DNA from 4 places in the Fictibacillus marinisediminis genome. Region 3 is predicted to be linked to each of the others. Evidence: riboswitches for the same ligand, from Rfam matches in the RefSeq annotation. Region 3 holds a riboswitch; each other region holds the start of a gene.
What was found. Region 3 has a riboswitch for S-adenosylmethionine ahead of LCY76_RS14700 (methionine biosynthesis PLP-dependent protein). Riboswitches for the same ligand answer to the same signal wherever they lie in the genome.
Positions count from the first base shown of each region.

Region 1: it holds a riboswitch for S-adenosylmethionine, as region 3 does, so the genes downstream of both, LCY76_RS06145 (ABC transporter ATP-binding protein) here and LCY76_RS14700 (methionine biosynthesis PLP-dependent protein) in region 3, are expected to answer to the same signal.
Region 2: it holds a riboswitch for S-adenosylmethionine, as region 3 does, so the genes downstream of both, LCY76_RS03055 (sugar ABC transporter substrate-binding protein) here and LCY76_RS14700 (methionine biosynthesis PLP-dependent protein) in region 3, are expected to answer to the same signal.
Region 4: it holds a riboswitch for S-adenosylmethionine, as region 3 does, so the genes downstream of both, LCY76_RS17295 (homocysteine synthase) here and LCY76_RS14700 (methionine biosynthesis PLP-dependent protein) in region 3, are expected to answer to the same signal.

Region 1 covers NZ_JAIWJX010000002.1:1,109,036-1,112,477, reverse strand. The annotation lists gene LCY76_RS06150 (ABC transporter permease) at 1-604, opposite strand, end outside; gene LCY76_RS06145 (ABC transporter ATP-binding protein) at 626-1,393, opposite strand; SAM riboswitch class I at 1,692-1,796, opposite strand; gene LCY76_RS06140 (VanW family protein) at 1,988-2,854, shown strand; gene LCY76_RS06135 (hypothetical protein) at 2,956-3,249, shown strand; gene LCY76_RS06130 (NUDIX domain-containing protein) at 3,301-3,442, opposite strand, start outside.
Region 2 covers NZ_JAIWJX010000002.1:538,963-542,404, forward strand. The annotation lists gene cidR (cidABC operon transcriptional activator CidR) at 1-81, opposite strand, end outside; gene LCY76_RS03050 (hypothetical protein) at 209-916, shown strand; SAM riboswitch class I at 1,035-1,144, shown strand; gene LCY76_RS03055 (sugar ABC transporter substrate-binding protein) at 1,276-2,391, shown strand; gene LCY76_RS03060 (sugar ABC transporter ATP-binding protein) at 2,696-3,442, shown strand, end outside.
Region 3 covers NZ_JAIWJX010000002.1:2,747,535-2,750,976, reverse strand. The annotation lists gene LCY76_RS14715 (CsbD family protein) at 1-138, shown strand, start outside; gene LCY76_RS14710 (carboxymuconolactone decarboxylase family protein) at 366-803, shown strand; gene LCY76_RS14705 (hypothetical protein) at 1,250-1,552, opposite strand; SAM riboswitch class I at 2,022-2,137, shown strand; gene LCY76_RS14700 (methionine biosynthesis PLP-dependent protein) at 2,212-3,330, shown strand; gene metC (cystathionine beta-lyase) at 3,323-3,442, shown strand, end outside.
Region 4 covers NZ_JAIWJX010000002.1:3,237,343-3,240,784, forward strand. The annotation lists gene LCY76_RS17285 (alpha/beta-type small acid-soluble spore protein) at 1-41, shown strand, start outside; gene LCY76_RS17290 (VOC family protein) at 118-507, opposite strand; gene LCY76_RS17295 (homocysteine synthase) at 599-1,903, opposite strand; SAM riboswitch class I at 2,186-2,291, opposite strand; gene LCY76_RS17300 (helix-turn-helix transcriptional regulator) at 2,602-3,243, opposite strand; gene LCY76_RS17305 (DUF86 domain-containing protein) at 3,334-3,442, opposite strand, start outside.

The DNA.
Region 1 (3,442 bases), 1.6 Mb from region 3:
CAGCAGGAAGAATGAGTTTTGTGATCTGTTTCCATTTGCTGAATTCAAGCACCTTCGCTACATCAAACAGTTTAGAGTCCACACCGCGTATCCCTAAGAACGCATTCACATATAGCGGAAAGAACGCAGATTTTGAGATCAGCAATATTTTTGACAGCTCACCAAAGCCAAACCAGAGAATGAATAACGGTATTACAGCTAACGATGGAATTGTCCGCAGCATCTGAAACGTAGGATCAAGTGATTGCTCTGTTTTGCTCGAGAAACCGACGGCCAGCCCGGCCAAAAGCCCAAGTCCCCCGCCAATTAAAAATCCTGTAAGCGCCCGGAACAAGCTGATTTTAAAATGTGTGAATAATTCCCCGGTACGAATCAATTCTTTAAATGCGATAAGGATTTCACTCGGCCTCGGCAGCAAGGTGGCAGAAATCAGCCCGTAAGCACCTGCCAGTTCCCAAACAATGATGATAAAAACCGGGAGTGCCAATCCTCTTGCCAAATGGGATTGGAATGGGTTTTTGCTCTGTTTTTTTGTTGCTGATTCCTTGATGCTTTGTTTACGCTCTACAGTCGTTCTTGTTAATACTCCAGTCTGATTGCTCATCACTTCATCTCCTTTGCATCGTTATCGGACGGCTGCAGTTTTCTCGAATTCCTCTACTTTTTCAAATTCACTCAACACACGCTGACGTATTTCCTGGAAGGCAGGATCTGTTTTTCTTCGGGGATGATTCAGCTCAATCGGTATCACTTCCCGAATCGTGCCGGGCCGGGGATTCATGATCACGACTCGGCTGGCAAGATAGATGGCCTCATCGATGTCGTGAGTCACAAAGATCATAGTCGTCCGGTTTTTCTGCCAGATATCGAGCAGCACCTCTTGCATATGTGACCGGGTAAAGGCATCCAACGCTCCAAATGGTTCATCCAGGAGGAGAACCTTAGGATTTCTGAGCAGGGCTCTTGCGATGGATACCCGCTGAGCCATTCCTCCCGACAGCTCTTTTGGATAGGCATTTTCAAAACCCTCCAGCCGGACCAAGTTAATCAGCTCTCGTACTCTTCCTTGTGTAGCATTTTCTTTCACAGGCAAGTTGGCCGCAATATTTTTTTCCACTGTCAGCCAGGGAAACAACCTGGGTTCTTGAAAAATAAATCCTTTATCAATACTTGGTCCTGAAACTTTTTGGTTATCCAGTAATACAGAGCCCTCATGGCTTGTATCCAATCCAGCAATTATTTTTAATAAGGTACTTTTCCCGCAGCCGCTCGGGCCGATCACCGTGATAAATTCTCCTTGATTCACATTGAGATCAATTTGTTCAAGTGCTTTTGTCACGCCTTTTCCCGTCTCAAAACTCCGATCGAGTTTACTAATTTGCAGTAAAGTCATTACGATCTCCCTTCTTCATTTCGTTTTGGCAAAAAGAAAACAACCGGAAACCTCCTTTTTAGGAAGCCTCCGGTTGTCCGGTCGACGTATCGTTTTGAACAATTGCAGCGAATAAAATTCCCCCTTTCAAATGAAAACAGGTCCAGGAACGAAAGAAAACCAAAGGCCATGTCTGCTAATGTCAAGACACGGCCTTTGGTTTACCAATCAGCTGTACGATATTTTTTTACTCACACATAAAAAACTTCCCCTTACCTGTCATGGACGTGTAAGGGGAAGTATAATTCATGTTCCGCCTTCCTTATCGTCCAAGCTGCTGCTTGTTGGATTTGGCACAGTTCTCTGAAAGAGTCCGCTGCCGAGGTTTCATGGGGCCAATTCCCTCCACCTCTCATAATAAGAAACGATTATGTAGTTTTTTTAAATCATATAAATCTCATCGGATTAATTGTTATTAAAACAGGTATGGAATGGAAAGTCAATAACTTTTTCGAAAAATCTAAAAAGTGCTTGGCTCTGCCAATATATTGAGCGATCCCCTGCACATAAAACGATACATCCTTCAACATACTAATTGTTGGGAGGTTGTTCTTTATGTTACTTTCATGGTTAACCGGTATGCTGCTGGCCGTACAGCCCGTCAGTACGCCGGCGAGTATATCATTGATGCAGCAAGGCCAAACCATCGCAATTATCGATCGAAAAGATTTTATGATTCCGCTTCCGGGTACACCAATGATCGATAGTGAAAAACTCGAGTTGTTCACGTTAAAATTGGAAAGACAGGTCTACCGTCCGCCTATTAATGCAAAGATCAACGAATCTGGAGGCATCATGCCTGGAGAAAACGGATCCATGCTTTATAAGAAAGCGTTTAAAGAACAGTTTTATGCCAATTTCTTCAGCAAGGGACCTGCTAAACTTGAAATCCCTCAATTAACCGTACATCCCAGGGTTGACAGTGAGCTGCTCGGAAATATCAGGACCAATCACCTTGCTCAGTATGTTACCTATTTCAACCGTTCTCATTCATCCAGGACCCATAATATTTCACTTGCCGCAAAAGCGATTGATAATCAAGTCGTGTTTCCTGGAGAGACCTTTTCCTTTAACGGGGTCGTAGGCAGACGGACTACTGACAAAGGGTACATGCGTGCACCTGTTATTGTTCGTGGAGAGCTTTCAGAAGGAGTCGGCGGAGGAATCTGCCAGGTCTCCTCTACTCTTTTTAATGCCGTGGACCGGGCTGGACTTCATATTGTGCAGCGTTTTTCACACAGCCGAAGTGTACCTTATGTTCCAAAAGGCAGGGATGCGACCGTCAGCTGGTACGGGCCTGATTTCCGTTTTCAAAACCGTTATAACCAGCCGATCCTGATCCGGGCCAAAACCTATGGAGGGAGCATGATGGTGATGATTTCATCTTCTGATGTCATACATGTTCCTTCGAAAAAGCCCTGATATCAGGTTCGGTCAGTAATTGTGTCAACATTGTTAACCATTGAGCAAACCCATTCCAATTTCATAATTACGGTGATAGAATAAACGAGGATTTGATCATCTTGGAGAGAAGTGATGACATGAAAAGTCTTCCGTTTTTCTATATGCTGTTCTTAATCAATGGATTGCTGCTTGCCGGTGGATTAGTAAGTCCGACTTACCTTGTTGTAGCCCGCTGGAGCATGATCTTCTTTAATATAACGGCCCTTGCTGCTCTTATTTATTTCAAAGAACATGGCAAGGGAGCAAGATGGAGCAAAGTTTCTTCCCGAGGCCGTCTTGTATGGTGGGGAGCTTTCTTGTTCAATGTTGTTTCTGCAGCGAATGAAGTGCTTCATTCCGGACTGTTTCAATAATCAATCATTAACCTTTACAGCTCAGCGTAATGCTGAGCTTTTTTATTTTCCTTAAATACCTTTGAGCCACGCTGGATTTTCTTTTAAAAGCCTGGATAAAAAACGAAGCTGCGGAAAGGGCACCAGATTAAGATTACGGTCCATCTTCTCTCTTTCTACAACAATTCCATTGCGGGTTATATACTCACCAAAA
Region 2 (3,442 bases), 2.2 Mb from region 3:
GATGAAAAGGGCATCAGCCGCCCGTGTAAAGCTGTTATATTTTGCCACTTCAATAAAATACTGTAATTGTTTAATATCCACGAATGCACCTGCTTGCCGCATGAACGGCGTTATTTTTCTGTAGTTTATCACGATTGCAGAATAAAAACCAAAATAGGGCGAATATGCATATACTGTTTTATTGAGAGTGGGAAGGCTGGGATGGCAGATGTACAGACAGCGGCAGGTTGTGGATGTGAAAAGGGGAAATGTGGCGGGCGACGGTTCCATTGATACGGTGTATCTTACTGCTGAAAAAACAGCGGATAGTCCATACTGGGTGAACATTGCGGCCGTCGTTCAGGACGGAGGGACCAACCAGTATGTGCAACTCCCTCTTAAAGAAAACTCAGGGTACAATCCTACCCTTTTTCTCGGGGATTTTACAGGAGATAAGGTAGAAGACATCATGGTCGTTATGGATACGGGAGGCAGCGGCGGCATGATCAATGCCTATGTATTTGCCTACAGAGGAGGGCAGTTCGGGCCGCTTTTTGACTCTGGTGTATTCAGTGACCAATTGAAGTACAGGGTTTTTTATCTGGACCAATATAAAGCACAGGTGAACAGCTACAGCCTGAAGCAAAAATTTATCATCGATTTGAGTACGAAGGACAAGGAATACTTGTCTGAGATTTACTACCCGAATGGAAAATTAAAGGCTCCCATACAAGGATTTGTCTCACCTTTAAGCGGTCTTTACCCGGTGGACTTTGACCGAAATGGCGTGTATGAACTGCTGGCTTACCAAAACATCGCCGGCCGATATAACGCTGACCGCCTTGGCTATGTCCAGACTACCCTGAAGTGGAATGGCAGTGAGTTTGGTGCGGAGATGCAGAACGTTGCGATCTTTGGCGGGGATATCCGAGGATAAGCCTGGTGGATTAACCTCTCGTTGTGGAGAGGTTTTTTATATGATAAAAAAACCATTGACTTTCTCCCTTTTGCAGATTAAAGTAATAACTATATTTTCTAAAAATTAAATATTCATTCTCTTATCAAGAGTGGCAGAGGGACTGGCCCTATGACGCCCAGCAACCGTTCCGTAATGGAATTGGTGCTAATTCCAGCAAAACAGCATGTCTGTTTTGAGAGATAAGAGAGGACGAATCCGTTATACATATGCGATGAAACCTCTCTTTTTCCAGAGAGGTTTTTTTACGTGGTGGGGCTTATTTCGCTGGTCCCGTGCCCCCTTGAGAAGAGAGATATACAAAAAAGGGAGTTGGGGAAATGAAACGATTCATCAATTGCGCGGCAATCTCCGCGGTCGCTTTATCACTTTTATTAACAGGCTGTTCATCCGGAAGCAATACCGCTTCATCAGCTGGCAAACATGAAAAGGTCTCGTTCGATAACGTGCCAAAGCGGTTTGCCAAAGGGCAGGGAGCCCGAATCAAGGTTATCCGTAAAATCGGCGGTGATGATCATACAGCTCAATTTTTAGCAGGTGCTAAAGCGGAAGGGGAGGCACTTGGTTTTACCGTTGATACCTACACAGCAAACGGTGATACCGCCAAGTTCCATGATGCGATTGCCCAGGCGGCTGATGAGAATTACGACGGTTTTATCATCTCTCACGGTGATGATGCGGCTACCATAAACGATATTAAGAAACTGCGGGAAAAAGGAAAGAACGTGGTGACGTTTGATTCCAATCCGGACCTCGCGAAAGTAGGCGGTGTCACACTTACGTCTCAGGACGATGAAGCCCTTGCCAAGCTGGCTCTCGATCAGCTCGTTAAAGAGAACAAAGGAAAAGCCAACATCGTTTATCTTTGGGTAGACGGGTTCCCGCCGATGGTGCGACGCAACGCCGTCTTTAAAGAAACATTGAAGAATAACCCGGGAATCAAGGAAGTAGAGCGCTTTGGCGTTGCTTCTGCAGATACGTCGGTCCAGACGCAAAATGCGGTGACGGCCATGCTGAACAAACATAAAAGAGGCGAGATTGATGCCATTTTTGCCACATGGGATGCCTTTGCGATCGGGGCTGCACGTGCGATTAAAGAAGCGGGACGCAATGAAATCAAAATTTACGGTATCGACGTCTCCAATGCAGACCTTCAAGAAATCCAGAAAAAGAACAGCTCTTGGAAATACACAGCAGCTGTGGATCCTAAGCTCATCGGGGCAGTGGATATGAGAATTCTTGCTAAAAAGCTTGCGGGTGAAAAAACACCTCAAAAATATGATTTGAAAGCTTCACTTGTTTCACAAAAGGATCTGCAAAAATCAAACGAGGGTGTGAACATGGTCAACCTGTCCAAGGAAATTAAAGGCTGGGGCCAGTCTGATGCATTTGAGGAAGATTGGATGAAGACACTTAAGGATCACTACCAAAAATAACTGAAACTCTCAGGAAAAGAATGGGACTTGAATAGCCTAATAAATTGAACCGCACAAGAAAAAGCGAGCTCTTTTTCTTGAGTTCAATTTTCGGCTATTCAATTTTACAATTGCTGGCTCATACTACACCAGCAGTCCCATTTCATAAATGTAAAGTAAAAGATTTGAGGGTCTCTTGCACACATCAGTATGTGATGTATGTAAGAAAGCTAATCAAAATGAAATTTTATTTATGCAAAATGAAAACGCACACTCTCTTTTTAAAGTTAAGAGAGTGTTTGCTTTGAGGGAAGGGGAGAAGCAGATGGCTCTGTTGGAGATGAAGGATATAAGTATTGAGTTTCCGGGTGTAAAAGCGTTGAATCGTGTAAGCTTTGCCAGTGAAACCGGCCGGGTTCATGCGCTGATCGGAGCGAACGGGGCTGGGAAGTCGACCCTCATGAAGATTCTGTCGGGAGCCTACAATCATTACACGGGCGAGATTCATTTGGACGGAAAAAAAGCGGCCATCACTTTGCCGAGAGATGCCCTGGACGAAGGAATTCAAATCGTCCATCAAGAGGTTGACATCGCACTGATCCCGTATTTAACCGTTGGTGAAAATATTCTGCTGCATGATCTGATCAACGAGATGGGTAAAAAGCAGCTTGTAAGATGGAAACAGCTGCATAAGAAGGCATCGCAAATTTTAGAAGAGATGAACATTAACGTTTCTTCCAAAAAGCTGGTCAGTGAGCTTACTCTTGCTCAAAAGCAGATGGTTCTCATCGCCCGAGCGGTTTCAGCACAGTGCCGTTTTCTAATATTGGATGAACCGACTGCGCCGTTAAGCCACTCAGAAACTAACGAACTGTTCCGGATTGTCAGAAACCTGAAGTCTAAAAATGTAGGCATCATATTCATTTCTCACCGGCTGCCGGAAATCTTTGAAATCTGTGATGATATTACGGTGATGAGGAACGGTGAGTTAGTCATAAAAGAATCAATTTCGGAAACTTCAATCAACCGGGTCATCGAGCAGATGCTCGGCAAGGCGTTGGATGAGCAGTTT
Region 3 (3,442 bases):
AAGCTCACTGGAGATGAAAGAACAGAAGCAGAAGGCAACAAAGACAAAGCAAAAGGAAACATCCGTGAAGGTTATGGCGATGCCAAAGAAAAAGCAACAGATACAGTAAACAGCTTATTTGATAATAAAAGAGATTAAGTAAAAGTGAAACAAGGCCAGCTCCGAAAGGGAGTGGCCTTGTTTTTTGATTAAATATCCCAATGTTGACGGAACCAAGTCACGAAACCGGCAATATTGTTTTGCACCGCCATTTCAACTACTCCCTGCTTGATGTATGAATAAATTTTAATTACTCTTTAATTTTTGTCACAAAACGAGGGAGTTAATTGTCTTATTAGTGATTGCAAATTAAGGAGGAATTGAGCATGGAAACAAGATTTTTAATGGGAAAGGTCAATCCAGGAGGTTATGAGGCAATGTTGAACCTTGAAAAATACGTCATTTCAACGAGTTTGGATAAAAAGCTTAAAGAATTAATCAAAATACGTGCCTCCCAAGTCAACGGCTGTGCCTATTGTATTGATATGCATACGAAAGATGCACGTAAAATGGGGGAGACCGAACAGCGTATCTATGCTTTGAATGGCTGGCGGGAGACTCCGTTCTTTTCTCCTGAAGAACGAGCAGTGCTTGCGCTGACAGAATCGATCACACTCGTAGCTGACTCCCATGTTCCAGATGAAGTATATAGGGAAGTAGCGGAACATTTTGAGGAAAAACAAATAGCGGAAATCATCATGCAAATCGTAACCATCAATGCATGGAACCGCATTGGAGTTTCAACAAGGTTAATGCCGGAATAGATCAGATTCATTAGCTATTAAAATGCAAATGGAGATACGGAAGGTAGCTTACGTATCTCCATTTTTATTGGAGCGTGACAGGTTTATTGACGATCCTGTAATAGGCATAAACCAAGAAATAAGTAATAAAATAGGAACAAAATGTCCAGTAAACTGTCCACCCATTATGGTATACAAGCTGGTGATTAAGCAGGGATAGATACTCTAATCCAGTTGTTCCGATTGAGAAAAGAAAGATCAGAAGTAAATCATTCTTTTTACTAGTGTGAAGGGGGCGACCAATAACACGAGTTTACAGTACTTATTTAAAAGAAATACACCTGCCAACCAAGGCAGAACCATATAAAGAAGATAAGAGGCCAACATGCTATCACCAAATTTATGAATTTGGTGATAGCATGTTTCATTTTCTTCGCTTTCATTCAAAACGAAGAAAAAAGGCTATTCTATTTTACAGGTGCAATAAAAAAGGAACAGTATTTTGAATTAATGAACAGTTGATGTAATCGAATATCCAGCTGTTCATCTATAGATTTCGGAATGGTTATCACTCCTTTTTTATTAATCTTTATATATTTGGCTCCCTTTACTTCGTTTATGGTATTGGCCTGAATGATGATTAAGTCGTCTTTTTTACATACAGTCAGGAGGTCATTTTCTGTTATGTTAAATTCCTCTCTCCAAACGGCAGGCAGCAAAATGACACGATTTTTACCAGGCATATAGTATTTATCTGTTTCAACTATCAACTGTCAGACTCCCTTAATTAGTAGTTTTTAATAAATATTACCATGCCTGATATTTTTTTAAACTGATAAAAACGTTTCAATTTTACTCAGGAGATTTAGGTTAAAAGCTATTAATTGCTTAATTTTGCGCGTTAAACCGACTATTTGCCTGCGAATATGGTAAATGGAACCAATGTTCTCTGAAAACCTCTTTAAATACAGGACTAAAATCATCAGGTGAAAATGTAATAAAGGTAGGGGCTGATTGAGAAAACAAAAAAAGAAAAAAGCTAACTCATCGTTTATCAGAAGAGTTAGCCCTTTTACTAAAGTACGTCCCGAATCTTAACTTTCGAGTACCTTACCAATACAGCTGGTAATGTAACAAAGGTTAATTGAAATTTTAAAAAAGCATGTTTTTTGAAATACCTATTGAAACATTCAGAATATTATTGTAGAGTATAAAGTACAATTTGATACGTGATTTGTTTTCTTATCAAGAGAGGTAGAGGGAATGGCCCGATGACACCTCAGCAACCTTCAGCCGCAGATGGCTGAAAAGGTGCTAAGTCCATCAAGTTCGTTAATGAACTTGAAAGATAAGAGGAACGACAATTGATATTTTTCAAAAGTCTTCTTCTTAGAAGGCTTTTTTTATTTTATTTATTAGGAGGATCTCCATGTATAAAACGGAAACAAAGCTTGCCCAGATCGGCAACCGAAGTGAAGACCGTACAGGATCAGTAAATCCGCCCGTCTATTTTTCCACGGCTTATCGCCATACCGGAATAGGAGAATCAAGCGGATATGATTATATACGCACCGGCAATCCGACACGTCAGCTGCTGGAACAGGCAATAGCGGATCTCGAAGGAGCAGACCAGGGCTTTGCGTGCAGTTCAGGAATGTCCGCGATCGCCACGATCCTTTCCCTTTTTCAAGCGGGGGATGAATGGATCGTATCGAGCGATTTATACGGCGGGACCTATCGGTTATTGGAAGAAGGCTACAAAAAATGGGGTCTGTCCTGTAAATACGTAGATACGGCCAATACACTTGAAATCGAGCAGGCGATCACAGCTAAGACAAAAGCGATATTTCTTGAAACTCCGACAAATCCCTTAATGGAAACCTGTGATATACAAGCCATTACGGCTATCGGAAGGGAACATGATCTCTTGGTCATTGTTGACAATACGTTCTATACACCTTTGCTGCAAAAGCCGATCGAGCTTGGAGCAGATATCGTCATTCACAGTGCAACCAAGTATTTGGGCGGTCACAACGATGTACTCGCAGGGCTTGTCGCTGCCAAAGGAAAAAAACTTTGTGAAGAGCTGTCCTATTATCATAATGCCTCGGGAGCTGTGCTAAGTCCGTTTGATGCCTGGCTGTTGATGAGAGGCATGAAAACCTTGGCATTAAGGATGAAAAAGCATGAAGAAAACGCAAAGGCGGTTGTTGGATTTCTCCAAGAACATGAAGCCATTGCTGATGTGCTTTATCCGGGAAGAGGAGGAATGATCTCCTTTCGCCTTCGTAAAGAAGAGTGGGTGCCTGGCTTTCTGAAGGCTGTTTCACTGATCACATTTGCGGAAAGCCTGGGAGGCGTCGAAAGCTTCGTCACCTATCCGGCTACTCAGACACATGCCGATATTCCGGATGACATTCGCATCAAGCGAGGTGTGTGCAATCGTCTCGTGAGGCTGTCTGTTGGAATTGAGGATGAAAAGGACCTGATAGATGACTTATCGCAAGCACTCCAAATCGTTCAGAAGGAGGCAATCCCCCATGAGTGACTATTCCTGTTATAACTTTCAAACCAAATTGCTGCATCATAAGCATAAGACGGATCCAATAACCGGTGCGGTAAGTGTACCAATGCATCTTTCATCAACGTTTCATCAGGAG
Region 4 (3,442 bases), 490 kb from region 3:
TCACGAAGCGCCTCGTACAGATGGCTGAGCAACAGCTTTGAAAGAAAGTAGCTAGACATCACATCTTTTCAAGTTTTCATTGATATCAAAAAACCAGGAGGGATTCCCTCCTGGTTTTTATTTCGGCGTTCCTGGCTGAAAATATTCAATTCTCTCCCGGTCAGGGCCATAGAAGAAAATATACTGAGAACCATCCGGCAACGATGTCTCCTTATCTTCGACTAACAGAACGCTATGATTCTTCAGCTCCTGAATTTCTTTCGAGAGATCATCTACGGTAAACGCCACATGATTCACTTTTCCTTCTTCAGCCAGCTGTCTATTGTGGCCTCCTACCAGCTCAACCAGGATCTCCCCTTCCAGTCCCAAAAAAACTAGTTCGATTCCTGGCTTGGAGTGTTTCATTCGGTTGATTACATCCAAACCTATGATGTCACGGTAAAAGGAAATGGATTCTTCCAAGTTTTCAACCATAATTCCTATATGCTCAAGCTTTCTTACAGCCATACCAAACATCCCTTCCAATTTCGATTCATTCACCTGAAAATTTCATACTTGTCTTAAGTATAGTAGAAAGGGAGTTTATTGAACATAACAATTACTGGCCGCTTGGAACCGGACTTATTACCGCTAGTGCCTGCTCGAGATCATAGATAATATCATCAATCGTTTCAATGCCCACCGATAGCCTTACCATCTCAGGCGATACTCCTGCTCTAAGCTGCTCTTCCTCTGTCAGCTGCTGATGCGTAGTGCTTGCCGGATGGATAATCAAAGATTTGGAATCCCCAACGTTCGCCAAGTGAGAGAATAACTTCACACTTTCGATGAGCTTTCTTCCTTCTTCTACACCGCCTTTTACCCCGAAAGTGAGGATAGCACCAGCACCTTTAGGCAAATATTTCTGCGCCAGCTCATTAAACTTGTTATCTTCTAATCCAGGATAGTTCACCCAGTCGACAGCAGGATGTTCTTTTAGGTATTTCGCCACCTTCAGGGCATTTTCACTATGCCGTTCTACACGCAGTGCCAGCGTTTCTAACCCTTGAATAAAGAGGAAGGAGTTAAACGGCGATACGCAAGAACCGAGGTCTCTGAGCAATTGGACACGCGCCTTGATAATATAAGCCAGCGGTCCGACTGCTTCCGTATAAACGACGCCATTATAGCTTTCATCCGGCTCCGTAAGTCCCGGGAATTTGCCGTTCGTCCAATCAAACTTACCGGAATCTATGATTAATCCTCCAATCGATGTGCCGTGTCCGCCAATGAATTTTGTAGCGGAATGAACGACAATGTCTGCTCCATGCTCGATCGGACGGCAAAGATATGGTGTCGCAAACGTATTGTCTACGATAAGGGGAACACCTGCTTCATGAGCAATTTCTGCAATGGCCGAGATATCTGCCACGTCAATTTTCGGATTCCCGATCGTCTCGATGTAAACGGCTTTTGTCTTTTCAGTAATGGCATCACGGAAGGACTGAAGGTTATCCACATCTGCAAATTTAAAATTGATTCCGAGCTTCGGAAGTGTATTCGCAAACAAGTTATACGTTCCGCCATATAAAGAGCCAGACGCTACAATTTCGTCACCTGCTCCCGCTATGTTTAATATGGAATACGTAATCGCCGCCTGGCCGGATGCCACCGCCAGCGCTCCTACACCGCCTTCAAGCTTTGCAATCGTCTGTTCAAACGCATCCTGTGTCGGGTTCATGATTCTGCTGTAAATATTCCCAAACTCTTTTAAACCAAAAAGGTTGGCTGCGTGCTCCGTACTGTTGAACTGATAAGACGTTGTCTGGTAAATCGGAACCGCCCTCGCGCCTGTTGTCGGATCTACTTTCTGTCCCTCGTGCAATGAAACCGTCTCAAAACCATATTCTCTTTCTTCACTCATGTTCAATCTCTCCTTCTAAAATGTAGTGGTTTAAACAGAGGCAAGGATCTGAGTAAAATGTTAGCCAACAAGAAAAGCTGAAGTGCCCTACTAAGGTCCGACAAGCGCTGGAGTTCTTCTCAAGCAACACGTTTTTTGTGTTGAGGGAGAAGAACGAAGACGACTAGGATGAAAAGAAGATCTTCCTTTTCATCTATCGAGGACCTTAGCTGCATTGGGCACTGAAGCTGGACAATCAAAAAGACCTCTTCTAAAAGAAGAGGTCGCAGTTTTCACCGTCGGCTCTCATCTTTCAGAACATTTGCGTGTTCTGCTGAAATTAGCACCATGCATTTCTGCTGGTTGCCGGGTTTCATCGGGTCAGTCCCTCCACCTCTCTGGATAAGATACATCTGAATATTAAGTTATTTTGAATAATACTGAACTTTAATGTTGAAGTCAACCCTTTTTTCACGATAGGAGAGTGGCCAAGTTTTTGGCACGCTCCCCAGGGCCGATGTTCGAAACTTTGCATTTTTTATTTTCTGCTGCAGTCAGCAATACCTTAAAAACAGAGTTGATGGGATATGGAAAAAGAGAGCACCTTTGATGGAGCTTCCTGACGTCCTTCGTGCGTCAACAGATGGAAAGAATAAAGAGCGGATGATCGTAAAAATCCAATAAAAAATAACCCTATTGGCGGATCGGCCAGTAGGGTTTTATGCGTTTTTCTCTTCGGAAATCAAATATTTGCAATACGAGCCGCCTTTAGCAAGACACTCTGTGCGTTCCACATGGTCTGTACCGAGCATTCTCTGGAATAAAGAAAGCTCACATGAGCAGGCATGCTGATATTCATTTGCTACTTTGGCAATCGGGCAGTTGAATTCTTTTAATTCATACTGGCCGTCTTCTGTTTTTTCCCACTCGACCATATAGCCGGCTTCGTTTTGAATGTCGGCGAGTTCTGCCACCTTTTGCTCAAAGCTCTTATTCTCCATCCGTTTCTTATACTTATCATTTAAGCGGTTTTCCCGGCGGACAAACAATTCATGCACAGCTTTCTCACCGGCAATCTCCTGAATGTCTCTCATAAATTCAACGGTCAGCCCCGAATAGTTGCGCGGAAATTGTTCATCCGCTTCTTCGGAGAGCTGATACACATTCAGCGGCCGTCCCATGGCCTGGCGGACCAGGGTGGTTTCAACGAGCCTGTCTCTCTCTAATGTATTTAAGTGGCGCCTGACAGCCATCTCGGTAATCCCCAGGCGGCTGGCCATTTCAGTAACCGTCAATTTTCTATATCGCTTAAGCATATGAATGATTTCAGAACGGGTAGAGGTGTTATTAGCCATAGCCATTAACAATCACCTTCCTTACCCCTATCTTACAGCATTTGCAAGCAAAAGTACATTCTAAACAAAAATGTTTAGAAAGAGGGATCGCAGCTTTTACTTCTGATCCTCTTCAGGCAAAAATGCAGAAACAGGCCCCAATTCTTGTTCAATATAGCGTCTCACATCGGCAGGGAAACTTTCGATCGATCCAACATTTTCCAAA